4 regions of the Streptomyces gamaensis genome follow, and region 1 is predicted to be linked to each of the others. Evidence: riboswitches for the same ligand, from Rfam matches in the RefSeq annotation. Region 1 holds a riboswitch; each other region holds the start of a gene.
What was found. Region 1 has a riboswitch for cobalamin ahead of ACFP1Z_RS00935 (ribonucleoside-diphosphate reductase subunit alpha). Riboswitches for the same ligand answer to the same signal wherever they lie in the genome.
Positions count from the first base shown of each region.

Region 2: it holds a riboswitch for cobalamin, as region 1 does, so the genes downstream of both, cobN (cobaltochelatase subunit CobN) here and ACFP1Z_RS00935 (ribonucleoside-diphosphate reductase subunit alpha) in region 1, are expected to answer to the same signal.
Region 3: it holds a riboswitch for cobalamin, as region 1 does, so the genes downstream of both, metE (5-methyltetrahydropteroyltriglutamate--homocysteine S-methyltransferase) here and ACFP1Z_RS00935 (ribonucleoside-diphosphate reductase subunit alpha) in region 1, are expected to answer to the same signal.
Region 4: it holds a riboswitch for cobalamin, as region 1 does, so the genes downstream of both, nicT (Nickel transporter NicT) here and ACFP1Z_RS00935 (ribonucleoside-diphosphate reductase subunit alpha) in region 1, are expected to answer to the same signal.

Region 1 is NZ_JBHSPB010000001.1:218,117-222,646, reverse strand. Features, by position in the region: gene ACFP1Z_RS00935 (ribonucleoside-diphosphate reductase subunit alpha) at 1-2,129, opposite strand, end outside; cobalamin riboswitch at 2,305-2,429, opposite strand; gene ACFP1Z_RS00930 (PhzF family phenazine biosynthesis protein) at 2,579-3,244, shown strand; gene mctP (monocarboxylate uptake permease MctP) at 3,345-4,530, opposite strand, start outside.
Region 2 is NZ_JBHSPB010000008.1:53,750-58,279, forward strand. Features, by position in the region: gene ACFP1Z_RS14920 (precorrin-2 C(20)-methyltransferase) at 1-794, opposite strand, end outside; gene ACFP1Z_RS14925 (precorrin-8X methylmutase) at 791-1,417, opposite strand; gene ACFP1Z_RS14930 (cobalamin biosynthesis protein CobG) at 1,468-2,865, opposite strand; adenosylcobalamin (AdoCbl) riboswitch at 3,232-3,314, shown strand; gene cobN (cobaltochelatase subunit CobN) at 3,431-4,530, shown strand, end outside.
Region 3 is NZ_JBHSPB010000016.1:17,927-22,456, reverse strand. Features, by position in the region: gene ACFP1Z_RS23795 (LysR family transcriptional regulator) at 1-21, opposite strand, end outside; gene ACFP1Z_RS23790 (TDT family transporter) at 98-1,255, shown strand; gene ACFP1Z_RS23785 (helical backbone metal receptor) at 1,182-1,922, opposite strand; cobalamin riboswitch at 1,959-2,180, shown strand; gene metE (5-methyltetrahydropteroyltriglutamate--homocysteine S-methyltransferase) at 2,223-4,530, shown strand, end outside.
Region 4 is NZ_JBHSPB010000008.1:65,115-69,644, forward strand. Features, by position in the region: gene ACFP1Z_RS14955 (YIP1 family protein) at 1-190, opposite strand, end outside; gene ACFP1Z_RS14960 (APC family permease) at 241-1,818, opposite strand; cobalamin riboswitch at 1,991-2,206, shown strand; gene nicT (Nickel transporter NicT) at 2,238-3,380, shown strand; gene ACFP1Z_RS14970 (sensor histidine kinase) at 3,428-4,530, opposite strand, start outside.

The DNA.
Region 1 (4,530 bases):
GCCGCCATGTCGATCAGGGAGCGCTGCGGGATCTCCCAGGCCGTGCGGTACAGCTCGCGCACCTCCTGCGGGATCCACTTCATGTCCTGGACCGAGCCGTTGGCGTCGGTCAGCGCGTCGCGCGTGGCGCGGTCCCATACGCCGAGCTGCTTGAGGTCCTCCACCAGGTAGGTGTTGACCTGGAGGAACTCGCCGCTGAGCGTCTCGCGCTTGAAGAGGTTGGAGACCTGCGGCTCGATGCACTCGTAGACGCCGGCGATCGAGGCGATCGTGGCGGTCGGCGCGATCGCCAGCAGCAGCGAGTTGCGCATGCCGGTCGTCGCGATACGGGCCCGCAGCGCCTCCCAGCGGCCGGCCCACGCGGGCACGGCGTTGGGGTAGTGGTCCGGGTGCAGCACCCCGCGCGCGGTACGGGTCGCGGACCAGGCCGGGTGCGGGCCGTGCCGCTCGGCGAGGTCGGCGGACGCCTCGTAGGCGGCGAGCATGATGCGCTCGGAGATCCGCGTGGACAGCTCCTTGGCCTCCGCCGAGTCGAAGGGCAGCCGCAGCCGGAAGAAGACGTCCTGCAGACCCATCAGGCCCAGACCCACCGGCCGCCAGCGGGAGTTGGAGTTGCCGGCCTGCTCGGTCGGGTAGAAGTTGATGTCCACGACGCGGTCGAGGAAGGTGACGGCCGTCCGGACGGTCGCGTCGAGCTTCTCCCAGTCCATCCCGCCGTCCTCGCCCAGGTGCGCGGCGAGGTTGACCGAACCGAGGTTGCAGACAGCCGTCTCGCTGTCGTCGGTGACCTCCAGGATCTCCGTGCAGAGGTTGGAGGAGTGGACGACCCGGCCCTTCTCCGCGGTCTGGTTCGCGGTGCGGTTGGCGGCGTCCTTGAACGTCATCCAGCCGTTGCCGGTCTGCGCGAGGGTGCGCATCATCCGCGCGTACAGCACCCGCGCCGGGATCGTCTTGACGGCCTTGCCCTCGGCCTCGTAACGGCGGTACGCGGCGTCGAACTCCTCGCCGTACAGGTCGACGAGGTCGGGGGTGTCGGCGGGGGAGAACAGCGACCAGTCGGCGTCCGCCTCGACCCGGCGCATGAACTCGTCCGGGATCCAGTGCGCGATGTTGAGGTTGTGGGTGCGGCGGGCCTCCTCACCGGTGTTGTCCCGCAGCTCCAGGAACTCCTCGATGTCCGCGTGCCAGGTCTCCAGGTACACGCAGGCCGCGCCCTTGCGGCGGCCGCCCTGGTTGACGGCGGCGACCGAGGCGTCGAGGGTGCGCAGGAACGGCACGATGCCGTTGGAGTGCCCGTTGGTGCCGCGGATCAGCGAACCCCGGGAGCGGATCCGGCTGTAGGACAGGCCGATGCCGCCCGCGTGCTTCGACAGCCGCGCCACCTGGTGGTAGCGGTCGTAGATCGAGTCCAGCTCGTCCAGCGGCGAGTCCAGCAGATAGCAGGAGGACATCTGCGGGTGGCGCGTGCCGGAGTTGAACAGCGTGGGGGAGGACGGCAGGTAGGACAGCGAGCTCGTGAGCCCGTACAGCCGCGCCACGTCCTCCAGCGCCCGCTCCGAGTGGTCCTCGGCCAGACCGCAGGCCACGCGCAGCAGGAAGTGCTGCGGGGTCTCGATCACGTCGCGGGTCAGGGGGTGCCGCAGCAGATAGCGGGAGTGCAGGGTGCGCAGCCCGAAGTAGCCGAAGCGGTCGTCCGCGCCCTGGGCGAGCGCCTCCTGCACGAGCGCGTCCAGGCGGGCCGCGTGGGTACGGACGAACTCGGCCGTGCCGTCGGCGATCAGGCCCTCGCGGTGGCCCACCGCGACCGAGGCCGAGAACGAGACGGCGCCCTGCCCGGCCGCCTCCTCGGCGATGGCGAGGGTGAGCAGCCGCGCGGCGAGCCGCGAGTACTGCGGCTCCTCGGCGATCAGCCCGGCGGCCGCCTCGATGGCCAGGGCCCGCAGCCCGGCCTCGTCCGAGCCCGGGTGACGGCCGCGCAGCGCGGCGGCGGCGACCTTGCCCGGGTCGGTGGCGGGCAGATCGGCGGTGAGTTCGGTCAGGGTGCGCAGCAGCGCGGTCCCGGGACCGTCGTTCGCTTCCGCGGTAGCTGAGACCGGACCTGCAGCCGGATCGGCGGGCGCGATGGTCACTGGAGGCTCTCCTCGCTCGGCAAGTGGCCGGGCGGGCGGTGCGCGGCGGTCGCACACGCGCATGCGCCCCGTACGGTCCCTTACGGACGTACGTGAGCATGCGCGCAGGCGCCCGTCGGCCCAACCCGCGAGGCCCGGACGTGTTCCTCACCCGCCGGCCGGGCCGGGCGGGCTCGGGACGGGCGCGCTGCCGGCAGGTCCTCGGACTGCAGGTGCACCGCAAATGAGTACACATTCACCGTTGCGGGACAGTTCCGGATTTCCACCGGATTCCCCTGCGTCGACAGCGAGGAAGAGCATACATCTAGTGCCGTGCCTCGCACGCGCCCCCCACATCTAGTGCCGGGAACGTGTTGGTGCGCCCACAGGCGGTGTGCTTGCGGCCCTTTGCGGGGGCCCGGGACGGGGCCGCGCGGAGCGGGCGCGGGGCCCTGTGGTTCCCTCACTCCATGGGCGAAGCACAGGTGTTGCGCGTGTTCACGGGCCCCGACGGCACGGGCGGGAATCCGCTCGGCGTCGTCCGCGACGGCGCGGCCGTACCGGACGCGGACGCACGGCAGCGGCTGGCCGCGCGGCTGGGCTTCAGCGAGACAGTGTTCATCGACGACCCGGACCGGGGCAAAGTTGACATCCGGACCCCGAGCACTCGACTGCCCTTCGCGGGCCACCCGCTGGTGGGTGCGGCGTGGTTGCTGCGGCGGTACGGCCACGGGGCCGGCACCCTGCGGCCGCCGGCGGGGGAGGTGCCCGTCCGCTTCACGGCCGACGGCGACGTGTGGATCCGCTGCCGCGCGCGGTGGGCGACGGGCCGCGTGATGCGGCAGTACCCCTCCCCGGCCGAGGTCGACGCCCTGCCCGCCCCGCCTCCGGGCGAGGGCTGGCTCTACGCGTGGGCGTGGCAGGACGAGGCGGCGGGCGCGGTCCGCGCCAGAGGCTTCCCGAGGCGCGGCGACGGCGTCACCGAGGACGAGGCGACCGGTGCCGCGGCCGTCACCCTCACCGCCGGACTGCGGCGCGGACTGGACATCCGTCAGGGGGCGGGCTCACGGCTGCGGACGCGGTACGCGGAGGACGGGTGGGTGGAGCTGGGCGGCACGGTCGCGCTGGAGCGGTGACGGGCGTTGCCCGCAGGGGAGTTGACGGGGGCGGCCGGGCGCGGCCGGGCCGGTTCCGGCGCCCGCGGGCGCCGGCGGCGACCGCCCGTCGTCACACCCGTCAGTGCCCCCCGGAACCGCTCGCGACCCCCGGGTCGCCCACGTCCGCCGTGTAGTCCGTCGCCTTCGTCTCGTCCACCCCGTCCGGCGCCTTGACCGCCTTCAGCACCAGCGTCAGCACCACCGCCACCGCCACGTTGAGCACGAACGCGGTCAGCCCGATGTACCCCTTCTCCCCGATGAGGGGGATCAGGTTCGTGTTGCCGAAGTGGTCCTGCGTCGCCGACGGCGTGTCGTACGCGCGCCACGTCCCGTACACCATGCCGGCCGCCCAGCCGGCCAGCAGGGCCCAGCGGTGGAACCAGCGGGTGAACAGGCCGCCGACGAGCGCGGGGACGGTCTGGAGGATCCAGATCCCGCCCAGGAGCTGGAAGTTGATGGCGACGGTCTTGTCCATCGTCAGGACGAAGACGAGCGCGCCGACCTTGACGAGCAGCGAGGCGAGCTTGGAGACCTTGGCCTCGTGCTCGGGGGAGGCGTCGGGCCGCAGGAAGTCCTTGTAGATGTTGCGGGTGAAGAGGTTGGCGGCGGCGATCGACATGATGGCGGCGGGCACGAGCGCGCCGATGCCGATCGCGGCGAAGGCGACCCCCGTGAACCAGTCGGGGAACATGTCCGAGAACAGCTGCGGAATGGCGAGCTGACCGTTCTTCACCTTCACGCCCGCCGCGATGGCCATGAAGCCGAGCATGGCCAGCAGGCCGAGCATGAGTGAATACAGCGGCAGGATCGTGGTGTTGCGGCGGATGACGTTGCGGCTGCTGCTGGAGAGCACGGCCGTGACCGAGTGCGGGTAGAGGAACAGTGCCATCGCGGAGCCCAGTGCGAGGGTCGCGTACGCCCACTGCGCGTCGGCGCCGGGGACGAGCGAGCCGCGCGGGGCCCCGGTCGCGGGGTTCGTGGCGGCGAACGCCTCCGCCGATTTGGCGAAGATGTGCTCGAAGCCGCCGAGCCGCAGCGGGATGTAGACGATGGCGACGGCGATGACGATGTAGATCAGGGCGTCCTTGACGAACGCGATGAGCGCGGGCGCGCGCAGCCCGGAGGAGTAGGTGTAGGCGGCGAGCACGCCGAAGGCTATGAGCAGCGGCAGGTCCTTCATGAACCAGTTGGAGCCGCCGCCCACCCCGAGCACGTCCAGCACCGCCTGGATGCCCACGAGTTGGAGCGCGATATAGGGCATCGTC
Region 2 (4,530 bases), on a different contig from region 1:
GCGGGGCCGAGGCCGACGACCACGACCTCGCCGCGCCCGGCGGGCGCGGGCCGGGTGTCGACGCGGCTGGGGAGGACGGCCAGGGAGAAGTACGGCACCGACTCCGGGTCCACGTCGGCCAGTTCGGCCGTGCGCTGCGCGGCCATCGTGGCCCGCTCGACGTAGTGGGCGTCCGCGAGCCGGCCCGAACGCTCCAGGGCGCGGCGCACGGTGGGGAAGGTGCGGCCGAGCTTCATGACCACGGCCGTGTCCGTGCCGGCCAGGCGCGCGGTCAGCTCCTCCTCGGGGAGGGTGCCCGGCAGGACCGTGAAGGTCTCCTCGCCCTCCACCAGCGGGGTGCCGAGGGCGGCCGCGGCGGCGCTGACGGAGGTGACGCCGGGGATCACCTCGGCCGGGTAGCGGTCGGCGAGCCGCTTGTGCATGTGCATGTACGAGCTGTAGAAGAGCGGGTCGCCCTCGGCGAGCACGGCCACCGTGCGCCCGGCGTCGAGATGGGCCGCGAGCCGGGCCGCGGCCTTCTCGTAGAACTCCTCCATCGCCCCCTGGTAGCCGCCGGGGTGGTCGGTGGTCTCCGTGGTGACGGGGTAGACCAGCCGCTCCTCGATGTGGTCGGGGCGCAGATGGCGCTCGGCGATCGAGCGCGCGATGGAGCGGCCGTGCCGGGCGCTGTGATAGGCGACGACATCGGCGGAGGCGATGACCTCGACCGCCCGTACCGTCATCAGGGACGGGTCGCCGGGGCCGAGGCCCACTCCGTAGAGCCGTCCGGGCTGTCCGGGCTTGTACTCGCTCACTCTTCCTCGCTCGCTATCGCGTTGACCGCGGCGGCGGCCATGGCGCTGCCGCCGCGCCGCCCCCGCACCACCAGGTACTCAAGTCCCAGCGGGCTGTCGGCCAGGGCGTCCTTGGACTCCGCCGCGCCGACGAAACCGACCGGGATGCCGATGACGGCGGCCGGGCGCGGCGCACCCTTTCCGATCATCTCCAGCAGGTGGAAGAGCGCGGTGGGCGCGTTGCCGACGGCGACGACGGCCCCGTCGAGCTTCCCGCGCCACAGCTCCAGCGCTGCGGCGCTGCGGGTGGTGCCCAGTTCGCGGGCGAGTCCGGGCACCCGGGGGTCGGTGAGGGCGCACAGCACCTCGTTGTCGGCGGGCAGCCGTTTGCGGGTGACGCCGCTGGCGACCATGTTGGCGTCGCACAGGATCGGCGCGCCCGCGAGCAGGGCCTCGCGGGCGCGCCGCACGACGGCGGGGGAGTACGCGAGGTCACGGACGAGGTCGACCATGCCGCAGGCGTGGATCATGCGCACCGCTACCCGGGCGACGTCCGGCGGCAGTCCGCCGAGGTCGGCCTCGGCGCGGATGGTGGCAAAGGACTCGCGGTAGATGGCCGCGCCGTCCTTCTCGTACTCGAACATCGTCCTCGCTCGTTCGCTTGCTGGTGTGGGGAGTTGCCGGGCCGGCCGGGTCATGTGGCGTCGCCGGCCGGGCCGGTCGCGCGGGCCGCCGCCACGGCGTCGGCGGACCGGGCGGCGGGTACGGTACGGGCGCTCTCCTCGCGGGCGCCGTCGCGGACCGCGACGCGGTAGCCGTCGCCGGTGGCGAGGACGTCCACCCACCGTCCGCCGGGGTGTCCGCAGCGGCGCTCGCACCCGGACCAGTAGACCGGCAGCGCGGACGCGGTGCCACGGTGCTCCGGTGCGGGGGCGGGGCGTACGGACGTCAGGCACGCCGTGGCGTCCGCGCGGACGTCCGCGCGGGACTTGGCGCAGCCGGGGTGTCCGGCGCACGCTCCGGCGCCATGCCAGGCGGATGCCGGCGAGGTGACGAGCCCGGCCGCAGCGAGCGCGGTGAGACGGGGCACGGCCTCGCGTGCGGGCAGGCCCGGCAGGACGACGCCCCGCCACGGCGTGACGCGCAGCGTGCCGTCGCCGGCCTGCGCGGCGCCGTGCGCCAGGAGCAGCCACTGCGCGGTGGTGAGCCGGCCGAGGGGCGCGGCCACGGACAGGGCCGTACGTCCGCCCGGGCCGTGGACGCATCCGGGCTCCGGGGGAGCGGCGGGCGGCGGGAGAAGTCCGCCGGGCGCGGCCGTGATGCCGGCCGCGGCGAGGCGCCGCCGCAACAGGCCGGTGTCCGGCCGGTCCTGCGGCGGCAGGTCGCCGACGCGCCAGGCGGTGAGCCCCCGCGCGCGCAGCCCGTCCAGGAAGTGCCGGGCCGCGAGCGCGGCGGCGCGCGGGGCGTCGGCGGCGGCCAGGCGCAGGCACGGGCCGGTGGCCGCGTAGCAGAGCAGTGCACTGCCGTTCGCTTCTGCGATCAATGTCACATCGGGGGCGAGGGCTGTGATGTCGCCCCGGCCGTCGTCCAGGCCGAACAGGAAACGGCCGGACAGCTGCGAGAGATCCGGCAGACCGGACAAGTCGGCCGTACGGGTGGGTGGTTCGGGGTCCGCTCCGCACAGCAGCCGGTCCAGTTCCCGGGTCCACGCCTGTACGTCCGCCGTCGGCCGGCGGTCGTCCAGCCCGCACAGGGGGGAGGCCGCCACGTTGCGCACCCGGTCGTGCCGGTCCGAGGGCAGCAGCCCCGCCGCACGCAGCCGCGCGCCCAACTCCGCGCCGCAGTCCGGGGCCAGGCCGCGCAGCTGGACGTTGCCGCGCGAGGTGAGGTCGAGGTTCCCGTCGCCCAGTTCGTGCGCGAGACCGGCCAGTGACTCCGCCTGACGGGCTGTCAGGAGTCCGCCGGGCAGCCGGATCCGGGCGAGCGCGCCGTCGTCCGCGCCGTGCAGCCGCAGCGCGCCGGGACAGGCGTCACCGCGGTCACGGCCGACCGGATTCTCGCGGTCCGAGGGGGAAGGGCTGGTGACGGGCATGGCGGCGAGCATACCCACGCCCGTACGCCGGGGGCGGGCCGGTTGCGGAAGCACACGGTCCGCCGGCGGCGGTCCCCGGGCTGCGGGACCGGAGCCGCAGGCATCCGACGGGCTGCGGGCTGCAGTGCCCGGCGCGCGCGAGGCACCGACGCGGCCCGCAGCCGTGCGCCAGCGTCGTGGCCCGGCTTCCGCCGGAAGGCGCCCCGCGCCATGGCGCGGGATGCAAGACCGGGGGCGCTCCCCGCAGCATCGTGCGCTGTCCGCGCACGCGAGTTCCGCAGCGGCCCCCGCTGGTCAACGCGGCGCCGGTCGCTACTATGGCCCCGGCGGAGCCGACGGCCCGCCAGACGCCAGCGACGGCGCCAGGGGAGGAAGTCCGGTGCGAATCCGGCACGGTCCCGCCACTGTGAGCGCGGCAGCAGCTTCTGCCGCGTGAGTCAGGAACTCCCGCCGTCCTCCAACCGCCCGGGGCGCGGACCCCGAGGAAGGCCTGCCGCAGCATGCGCACGCGCACATCCGCCTCCCGCGCACCCCGGGCGACCCTCGATGCCCTGGGGAGCGCCGCGTGATCCTTCTCCTGTCGACCTCCGACACCGACCTGCTCAGCGCCCGCGCGGCCGGCGGACCGGTCCCGTACCGGCTCGCCAACCCCGCCCGGCTCGGCCTCGACGCCCTGCCCGGGCTGCTGGAGGGCACCGACCTCGTCGTCGTCCGGCTCCTCGGCGGCGTCCGCGCCTGGCAGGAGGGGCTCGACCAACTGCTCGCCGGCGACCGCCCGGTGGTCGTCCTCACCGGCGAACAGGCTCCCGACGCCCAGCTGATGGAGCACTCCACCGTGCCCATCGGCATCGCCGCCGAGGCCCACGCCTACCTCGCCCACGGCGGGCCCGCCAACCTCGAACAGCTCGCCCGCTTCCTCTCCGACACCGTGCTGCTCACCGGCCACGGCTTCGAGCCGCCCGCCGCCGCCCCCGCCTGGGGCGCACTGGAGCGCACCCCCGCGCCCGGCGCCACCGGCCCGCTCGTGGCCGTGCTCTACTACCGCGCGCACCACATGAGCGGCAACACCGCCTTCGTCGACGCCCTGTGCACGGCGATCGAGCAGGCCGGCGGCCGCGCCCTGCCGCTGTACGTCGCCTCCCTGCGCGCCCCCGAACCCGCGCTCGTCGAGGAACTGCGCGCCGCCGACGCCATCGTCACCACCGTGCTCGCCGCCGGCGGCACCAAGCCCGCGCAGGCATCCGCCGGCGGCGACGACGAGTCCTGGGACGCGGGTGCCCTCGCCGCCCTCGACGTGCCCGTCCTGCAGGCCCTGTGCCTGACCGGGCCGCGCAGCGCCTGGGAGGAGAACGACGAGGGACTCTCCCCGCTGGACGCCGCGACCCAGGTCGCCGTGCCCGAGTTCGACGGCCGCATCATCACCGTCCCGTTCTCCTTCAAGGAGGTCGACGAGGACGGCCTGCCGGCCTACGTCGCCGACCCCGAGCGCGCCGCCCGCGTCGCCGGCATCGCCGTCCGCCACGCCCGGCTGCGGCACATCGCCCCCGCCGACAAGCGGCTCGCGCTCGTGCTGTCCGCCTACCCCACCAAGCACTCCCGCATCGGCAACGCCGTCGGCCTCGACACCCCCGCCAGCGCCGTCGCCCTGCTGCGCCGGCTCCGGGA
Region 3 (4,530 bases), on a different contig from region 1:
CGCGCCCTCCCCTTCACCCATGCTCATCACCCCACCTTATGCCCTCATAGACACAAAGCCCCTGGTGGGAGCGGCCCGCCCGGGCGACCGTGGAGGCATGACCACGCTCGCGCACCCCCGCACCCCCACCCGGGAGACCGCCCCGCCCCGCCCCGGGCTGCGGCACTTCGGGCCCAACTGGTACGCCTCCGTGATGGGGACGGCCATTGTCGCGAGTGCGGGGGCCGCGCTGCCGGTGACGGTGCCGGGGCTGCGCGGGGCCTGCCAGGCCGTGTGGGTGCTCGCCGCGCTCGCGCTGCTCGGCGTGCTCGCCGCGCGGGCCGGGCACTGGGCGCGCCACCCCGACCAGGCCCGTACGCACCTCGGTGACCCGGCCGTGGCCCCGTTCTACGGCTGTCTGGCGATGGCGCTGCTGGCCGTCGGCGGGTCGACACTCGCCGTCGGCAAGGACGTGATCGGCACACCGGCGGCCGTGGCCGTGGACGCCGTGCTGTGGACGGCCGGCACCGTCGTCGGTCTGCTCGCGGCGACCGCCGTGCCGTACCTGATGGTGACCCGGCACAGGATCGCCCCGGACAGCGCCTCCCCGGTGTGGCTGCTGCCCGTCGTGGCCCCGATGGTGTCCGCCGCGCTCGGTCCGGCGCTCGTACCGCACCTGCCGGCCGGGCAGTGGCGGCAGGCGATGGTGCTGGGCTGCTACGGCCTGTTCGGCATGAGCCTGCTGGCGACCCTGATCCTGCTGCCGGCGGTCTTCGCGCGGCTGGTGCACCACGGTCCGCTGCCGCTCGCGCTGACGCCGACGCTGTTCCTGGTGCTGGGCCCGCTGGGCCAGTCCACGACGGCCGTGAACAACCTCGCCGACGCCGCCCCCGGTGCGCTCGCCGGCCCGTACGCGCAGGCCGCGGCCCCCTTCGCCGTCCTGTACGGCACCCCGGTGACCGGTTTCGCGCTGCTGTGGCTGGCGCTGGCGACGGCGATGGTGGTGCGGGCGCTGCGGCAGGGCATGGGCTTCGCGATGACGTGGTGGGGGTTCACCTTCCCCATCGGTACGTGCGTCACCGGCGCCGCCGGCCTCGCCCGGCACACCGGTCTCACCGCGTTCACCTGGCTCGCGGTGGCCCTGTACCTCGTGCTCGTCGCCGCGTGGGCGACGGCCGCGACCCGTACGCTGCTCGGTCTGGTCAGCGGCAGGCTGCTCGCAGCGCCGCGCCCAGCACCCGCGGTGCCCGCGTCAACGACGGCCCGTACCAGGTGAGATGACGTCCGCTGACGAGCGCGCAGGGCAGTCCGGGGAAGGCCTCGGGGCCGTCGTCGGCGGTGAAGCGGTAGGGCTCGTCGGGCAGGACGACGAGCCCCGCTCCGCACGCGTTGAGCTCGTCGATGCCGATGCGGGGATAGCGTTCGGCGTGCCCGGCCCAGGCGTTGGCCACGCCCAGCCGGGCCAGCAGGTCGCCGGCGAAGGTGTCCCGGCCGAGCACCATCCAGGGCCGGCGCCACACGGGCACCACGGCCCGTACGGACGGCTCCCCGGCCCGTACGTCCCGCCACGCCTCGCGCGCCTCGGCCAGCCAGCCGGGCCGCTCCAGTCCGCAGCCGGCCACCAGGACCCGCTCCAGCTCGGTGAACGCCTGCTCCAGGGAGCGGACTTCGGTGACGAGCACCCGCAGCCCGGCGGCCCGCAGCGCGGCCAGGTCGGCGGGCCGGTTCTCCTCCTCGTTGGCGACGACGAGGTCGGGGGCGAGGGCGGCGATCCGGGCGGTGTCGGGGTTCTTGGTGCCGCCGATCCGGACCGCGTCGAGGCCCGGCGGACGCGTGCACCAGTCGGTGACGCCCACCAGCAGTCCGGGGGCGCTCGCGGCCACCGCCTCGGTGAGCGAGGGCACGAGCGAGACGACCCGGCGGACAGCGGTGCGCATGGCCATGATCACAGAGTATGCCGCGCGCGCAACTCCTGTGGCTAGACTGCGCGGTGCAGCTGGTTCGCCCCGTCCGCCAGGCGGGAGCGTCGTAAGAGGGAATCCGGTGCGAGTCCGGAACTGCCCCGCAGCGGTGAGCGGGAACGACCGCCGTCATACGCACTGGACGCCCGTGGCGTCCGGGAAGCGACGGCCAGTAGGTGCCCGGCCCTTCGGCCGGGTGCGCCCGCGAGTCCGAAGACCTGCCACTGCCCGCACACTGGAAAGCGGGGTGCGGTTCCGCACGAACTCGCGAAGGAGAGTTCCGTGAACGCAACGCGTACTGCGCGTGTCCGCCCGACGCTGCACGGCTACCCCCGGCAGGGCCCCGACCGGGAGCTGAAGAAGGCCGTCGAGAGCTACTGGAAGGGCCGGATCACCCAGGATCAACTGCTGGCCGAGGCGGCCCGGTTGCGTGCCGCCGCCCGTGAGGAGCTGCGGGCCCGCGGCATCGCGGAGATCCCCACCGGGGACTTCTCGCTCTACGACCACGTCCTGGACGCCACCTGGGCCGTCGGCGCGATCCCGGCCCGGCACCGGGCGGCGGCACGGACGGACACGCACACCGATCTGGACGTCTACTTCGCCATGGCGCGCGGCACCAAGGACGTGCCGCCGCTGGAGATGACGAAGTGGTTCGACACCAACTACCACTATCTGGTTCCCGAGTTGGGCCCGGACACGGTCTTCACGCCCGACTCCCGCAAGCAGGTCGGCGAGTTCACCGAGGCCCGCGAGGCCGGATACTCCGCCCGGCCCGTCCTGCTCGGCCCGGTCAGTTTCCTGCTGCTGGCCAAGCCCGCCCCGGGGGTGGCCGCCGGCTTCGAGCCGCTGACGCTGCTGGACCGGCTGCTGCCGGTGTACGCGTCGCTGCTCGCGGACCTGCGGGCCGCGGGCGCTGCGTGGGTGCAGCTCGACGAGCCCGCCCTCGTCCAGGACCAGCCGCCCGCCGTGCTGAACGCCGTCGCCCGCGCCTACCGGGACCTGTGCGCCGTCGAGGACCGGCCCAGGCTGCTGGTCGCCTCCTACTTCGACGAGCTCGGCGAGGCCCTGCCGGTGCTCGCCGGGTCCGCCGTCGAGGGACTGGCGGTGGACTTCACCGGTCCGGCCGCCGGTAACCTCGGCGCCCTGGCCCGGCTCGGCGGGCTGCCCGGCAAGCGGCTGGTCGCGGGCGTCGTCGACGGCCGCAACGTGTGGGCCGCCGACCTGGAGGGCGCCCTGTCGACGCTGGCCCAGCTGCTGCCCCTCGCGGGCGAACTCGACGTCGCGCCCTCCTGCTCGCTGCTGCACGTCCCCCTCGACGTCGCCGCCGAGCGCGAACTGGACCCGCAGATCGCCCGCTGGCTGGCCTTCGCCCGGCAGAAGACCGCCGAGGTCGTCACCCTCGCCACGGCCCTCAGCGAGGGCCGCGAAGCGGTCGCCCCGCAGCTCGCGGCGGCCCGCGCCGCCCGGCTCTCCCGGGCGGGCTCGGCCCTCACCCGCGACGCGGCCGTCCGCGCGCGCTGCGCCGCCGTCACCGGGGCGGACACCCGCCGCCCGCAGCCCTACCCGGAGCGGGCCGTGGCCCAGCGGGCGCGGCTCGGCCTGCCGCCGCTGCCGACGACCACCATCGGCTCCTTCCCGCAGACCCCCGAACTGCGGCGCGCCCGGGCCGCGTTGCGCGCGGGCACCCTCGGCGAGGACGGCTACCGGGAGCGGATCGCCGCCGAGATCCGCGAGGTGGTCTCCTTCCAGGAGAAGGCCGGACTGGACGTGCTGGTGCACGGCGAGCCCGAGCGCAACGACATGGTCCAGTACTTCGCCGAGCAGCTGAACGGCTACCTCGCCACCCGGCACGGCTGGGTGCAGTCCTACGGCACCCGCTACGTCCGGCCGCCGATCCTCGCCGGCGACGTCTCCCGGCCCGCGCCGATGACCACCGAGTGGACCGGCTACGCCCAGTCGCTGACCGCCCGGCCCGTCAAGGGCATGCTCACCGGACCGGTCACGATGCTCGCGTGGTCCTTCGTCCGCGACGACCAGCCGCTCGCCGAGACCGCCCGCCAGGTGGCGCTCGCGCTGCGCGACGAGGTCGCCGACCTGGAGGCCGGGGGCACCGCCGTGATCCAGGTCGACGAGCCGGCGCTGCGGGAACTGCTGCCGCTGCGCGCCCCGGCCCGTGCCGGATATCTCCGGTGGGCCACCGAGGCGTTCCGGCTGGCGACGGGCGGGGTGCGGGCGGACACCCAGATCCACACGCACATGTGCTACGCCGAGTTCGGCGAGATCATCTCCGCGATCGACGCGCTCGACGCGGACGTCATCAGCCTGGAGGCGGCCCGCTCGCACATGGCCGTCGCCGACGAGCTGGCCGCGGCCGGCTATCCGCGCGAGGCGGGGCCGGGGGTGTACGACATCCACTCGCCGCGCGTGCCGCCCGTGGAGGAGATCGCGCAGCTGCTGCGGCACGCGCTGCGCGCGGTTCCGGCGGAGCGGCTGTGGGTCAACCCGGACTGCGGGCTGAAGACCCGCGCCCCCGAGGAGTCCGGCCCGGCCCTGGAGAACCTGGTCGCGGCGGCGAAGCGGGTACGGGCGG
Region 4 (4,530 bases), on a different contig from region 1:
CCACGCACAGGAACGCCGCCGCCCCCCACACCCCGCGGTCCCGCGCCTCGTCCATGATGTCGACCGGCCGCAGCCAGATCCCGAAGAACAGCCGGTGCCACAGGAGTCTGCGCCGCCTGACGGGGCGTGAGGGCCGGCCTCCGGGGGAGGACGGAGAGGGGGGTGAAGGGGGCGAACTGGTCACAGGCATGGATGCAAGTTCTATCACCGCCCGGCGGAACCGGCATCGGCCGGGCCGGATCAGACCGGCGCCGGCGCCTTGCCTCCCGGGTCCGCGTCCGGCTCCCCGTCCGTTCCCCCGCCACCGCCCGCGCTGCCCTCGCCGCCCTCACCACGGTCACCCGCGGCATCGGCGGCCCCCGCGCCCGTCAGGTACTCCTCGGAGATCTCCCGCGGCCCGAACGGCCACACCTTCTCGTGGCGCGCCCACAGCACGAAGGCGACACAGCCGGCCGCGACCCACGCCAGCGACCATTCGATGGGATGCCGGCCCGGCGACGCCTTGTCCGCGTAGCCGTAGATCACCAGCCAGCCGACGAGCGCCACCAGAGAGGGGAGCGGATACAGCCACATCCGGTACGGACGGCGCAGCCCCGGCTGCCGGCGGCGCAGCACGCTCAGGGCCAGGATCTGCGCGAGCGCCTGCACGAGCACCATCACCGTCGTCAGCAGCTGGATGATGGTCTGCAGGTCCGTGTGCCGGCCGAGCAGGAAGCCCGCCCCGCCGACCGCGCCCATGACCACCAGGGCGAGCACCGGGAAGCGGTGCCGCCGGTGCAGCCTGCCGAAGGGGCGGAAGAACACGCCCTCGCGCGCCGCGTCGTACGGCACCCGGGAACCGCCCAGCAGCCCCGTGAAGAGGGAGGCGACGGCGGTGACGAGGATCAGTACGGTGACGGCGTTCGCCGCGCCCCTGCCCCAGGTCCTCTCCAGGACGGCGGAGGCCACCGAGGAGGAGGCGGCCGAGTCGGGGTCGAGCATGTCCTGCCAGTCGACGACGCCCAACGTGCCGATCTGCAGCAGGAGATAGATCACCATGATGCCGAGGATCGAATAGACGATGGAGCGGGGCAGGGTGCGGCCCGGGTTCTTGATCTCGGCGCCCAGATAGGCGGAGGTCCAGTAGCCGCCGTAGTCGTAGATGCCGATCGTCAGGCCCGCGGCGAAGCCGATCCAGAAATGATTGGAGGTCAGCTCGAAGGCGTGCGCGGGGTAGGTGAAGGCCCGTCCGGGGCTGAAGTGGGTGTAGGCGGCGACGATGACGAGCACCACCGAGGCGAGCATCACGCACCACAGCACGACGTTGAGGCGCGCCATGTGCTCCACCCGCCCCCACAGCAGGGCGACCACGAGCACCGTCAGCACCAGGCCCGTCAGATCGCCCTGGAGCGGCGTCATTCCCGGCCACAGATAGCCCAGATACTGCACGAAGCCGATGACACCCGTGGACATCGCCAGCGGGATGTTGAGCATGGCCGTCCACACGAACAGGAACGGCATCAGCTTGCCGGTGCGGTACTGGAACGCCTGCCGCAGATACACGTAACTGCCGCCCGCCCCGGGCAGCGAGGCGCCCAGCTCCGCCCACACCAGCCCGTCGGCCAGGGCCAGCACCGCGCCCGCGACGAACCCGAGGACGGCCTGCGGGCCGGCGAACGCCGCGACCATCAGCGGAATGGTGACGAAGGGTCCTATCCCGCACATCTGGCTCATGTTCAGGGCGGTGGCCTGGAACAGCCCGATGCTGCGGACGAACCCGGCGCGCTGCCCGCCGGGCGGCGCGCCCTGGTCCGAAGGACCGTGTGCCGACTCTGCCATGGCGGTCCGCCCTTCCCTGGAAGCCGGTGGAGGTGTGCTGCACTGGTAGCACCGCCCGGCCCGGGGCGTCCATCTCCCGGACACAGCCGAACGGATCGGCCGCCGCGCTCCGCCCGGACGGCCCACCGCGCAACCGGTGTGCGGAGCGGGCCCGTCCGTGGCCGGAATACGGCTAGGGTGGCCGGGCCGTGGTGTTCGGGAAGACCGGTGCGGACCGTCGTGGTCCCAGTCCGGAGCGGCCCTCGCCACTGTGATCGGGGAGTTACCGTCCCAGTCCGTACGCCGCGCGCGGTGTACGGGGCCACTGGCAGCAGCCGGCTGCCGGGAAGGCGGGGCGGGCGCGGACGTACCCGTCAGCCAGGAGACCGGCCACGGCATCTCACGAGAAGATCCACGAGGTGCTGGAGCGTGATCCGCAGATGACCCTGCCCACCGATGTCCACGGCAGCGCCGGGAGCCCGGGCGTGCCCGCCTCCCCCGGGGCGCCGCCCGCCTTCCGCTGGCGACGGGAGGACACCCTGCGCACCGCCGGCCTGCTGGCCGTCGTCGCCGCCCTGCACGCCGTCGCCTTCGGCGTGCTCCTGCTGCTCGTCGTCCCCGCCCACTACACCGTCGGCTCCAAGGTCTACGGCGTCGGCCTCGGCGTCACCGCCTACACCCTGGGCATGCGGCACGCCTTCGACGCCGACCACATAGCCGCCATCGACAACACCACCCGCAAGCTCATGTCCGACGGCGAACGGCCCGTCTCCGTGGGCTTCTGGTTCGCCCTCGGCCACTCCAGCGTCGTCGTCGCCATGGCCGCTCTCGTCGCCGGAGGCACGCACCTGGCCGGCACCCTCATGAACGAGGACTCCACCACCCACCAGACCCTCGGCCTGGTCGGCACCACCGTCTCCGGCGGCTTTCTCTACCTCATCGCCGCCCTCAACCTCCTCGCCCTCGCCGGTATCCTGCGCATCTTCCGTGCCATGCGCTCCGGTCACTACGACGAGGCCGAGCTGGAGCGGCACCTGGACGCGCGCGGCTTCATGAACCGCCTCCTGGGCCGCCTCACCCGCTCCGTCTCGCGCCCCGGCCAGATGTACCCGCTGGGCTTCCTCTTCGGCCTGGGCTTCGACACCGCCACCGAGGTCACGCTCATGGTCATGGCCGGCAGCGGCGCCGCCGCCGGGCTGCCCTGGTACGCGGTCCTGTGCCTGCCGCTGCTGTTCGCCGCCGGCATGAGCCTGTTCGACACGCTCGACGGCACGTTCATGAACTTCGCCTACCAGTGGGCGTTCTCCCACCCCGTCCGCAAGGTCTACTACAACCTCACCATCACCGGGCTGTCGATCGCGGTCGCCTTCCTCATCGGCACGATCGAGCTCGTCGGCGTCGTCCACGACAAGTTCGACCTGACCGACGCGGTCACCGGCTGGATCGCCGGACTGGACCTGGACAACGTCGGCTTCGTCATCGTGGGGCTGTTCGTGGTGGTGTGGGCGATCGCCCTGTCGTACTGGCGGTTCGCGAAGGTCGAGGCCCGGTGGGAGGCGCGCAGGGCCCCGGCCGACGGCTGACGGTCCCCGGCACCCCGGCGGCCCCGCCGCGCGCGGGGCCGCCGGGGTCACGAGCCGGGGAGCGGCAGCGTCACCTCGAACCGGCAGCCCCCCGCGACGTTGCGCACGCTCGCCCGCCCCGCGTGCGCCTCCACGATGCCGCGGACGATCGCCAGGCCCAGCCCCGCGCCCGCCGGCGGCGTCCGCGCGGCGGCGCCGCGCCAGCCGGTGTCGAAGACGCGCGGCAGCTCGTCCTCGGGGATGCCGCCGCACTCGTCCGTCACGGACACCACCACCGTGTCCGCCTCGCGCCGCGCCGCCACCGCGACCGTCCCGTCGGGCGGTGTCCGGCGGATCGCGTTGACCAGGAGGTTGCCGAGGACGCGTGTCATCTCCTTGGCGTCGACCTCGACGGGCAGGGTGTCGTCGCCCTCCCGGGGCGGCCGCCCCACCAGGCGGACGCCCTGCTCGCGGGCCAGCGGGCCCGCCCCGGCGAGCGCGTCGCTCAGCAGGTCGTGCACCGGTACGCGGTCCACGCGCAGCGGCAGCGACCCCGCGTGGATGCGGGAGAGCGCGAAGAGGTCGCCGACCATGGCGTCGATGCGCTCGACCTCGGCGCGGATCTGCCGGTGGTAGCGGTGCGGATCCTCCGCCACCCCGTCCTCCAGTGCCTCGGACATCGCGCGCAGCCCCGCGAGCGGGGTGCGCAGGTCGTGCGAGATCCAGGCGACGAGCTCGCGCCGGGAGGACTCCAGGGCCTGCTCCCGCTCGCGGGCGCGGGCCAGTTTCGCGTCGGCGGCCGCCAGTTCGCGGGAGAGCGCCGCCAGTTCGGCGGTCGACCCGCCGGCCGGGGCGGCGAAGGTCCCGGCGTCGCCGAACGAACGGGCCGCGCGCGCCAGCGCGTCGCTGCGGGCGACCACCCACCGGCCCAGCAGCAGCGCCGTGGCCAGGGAGACCACGGCCGCCATCGCGCACACCGCCGTGACCACCGTCAGGTCGTGCGCGGAGAGGAACATCGCCCACGCGACGGCCAGGGTCCCCGCGAGCATCGCCGTCACGGGGACGGCCGCGACCACGGCCAGGGACACGGCGAGGGAGCGGTGCCGCAGCGCGCGCAGGGCGGCGGCGCCCAGCCCTCCGGCGGCGGCCGCGCCGAGGAACGCGAACAGGG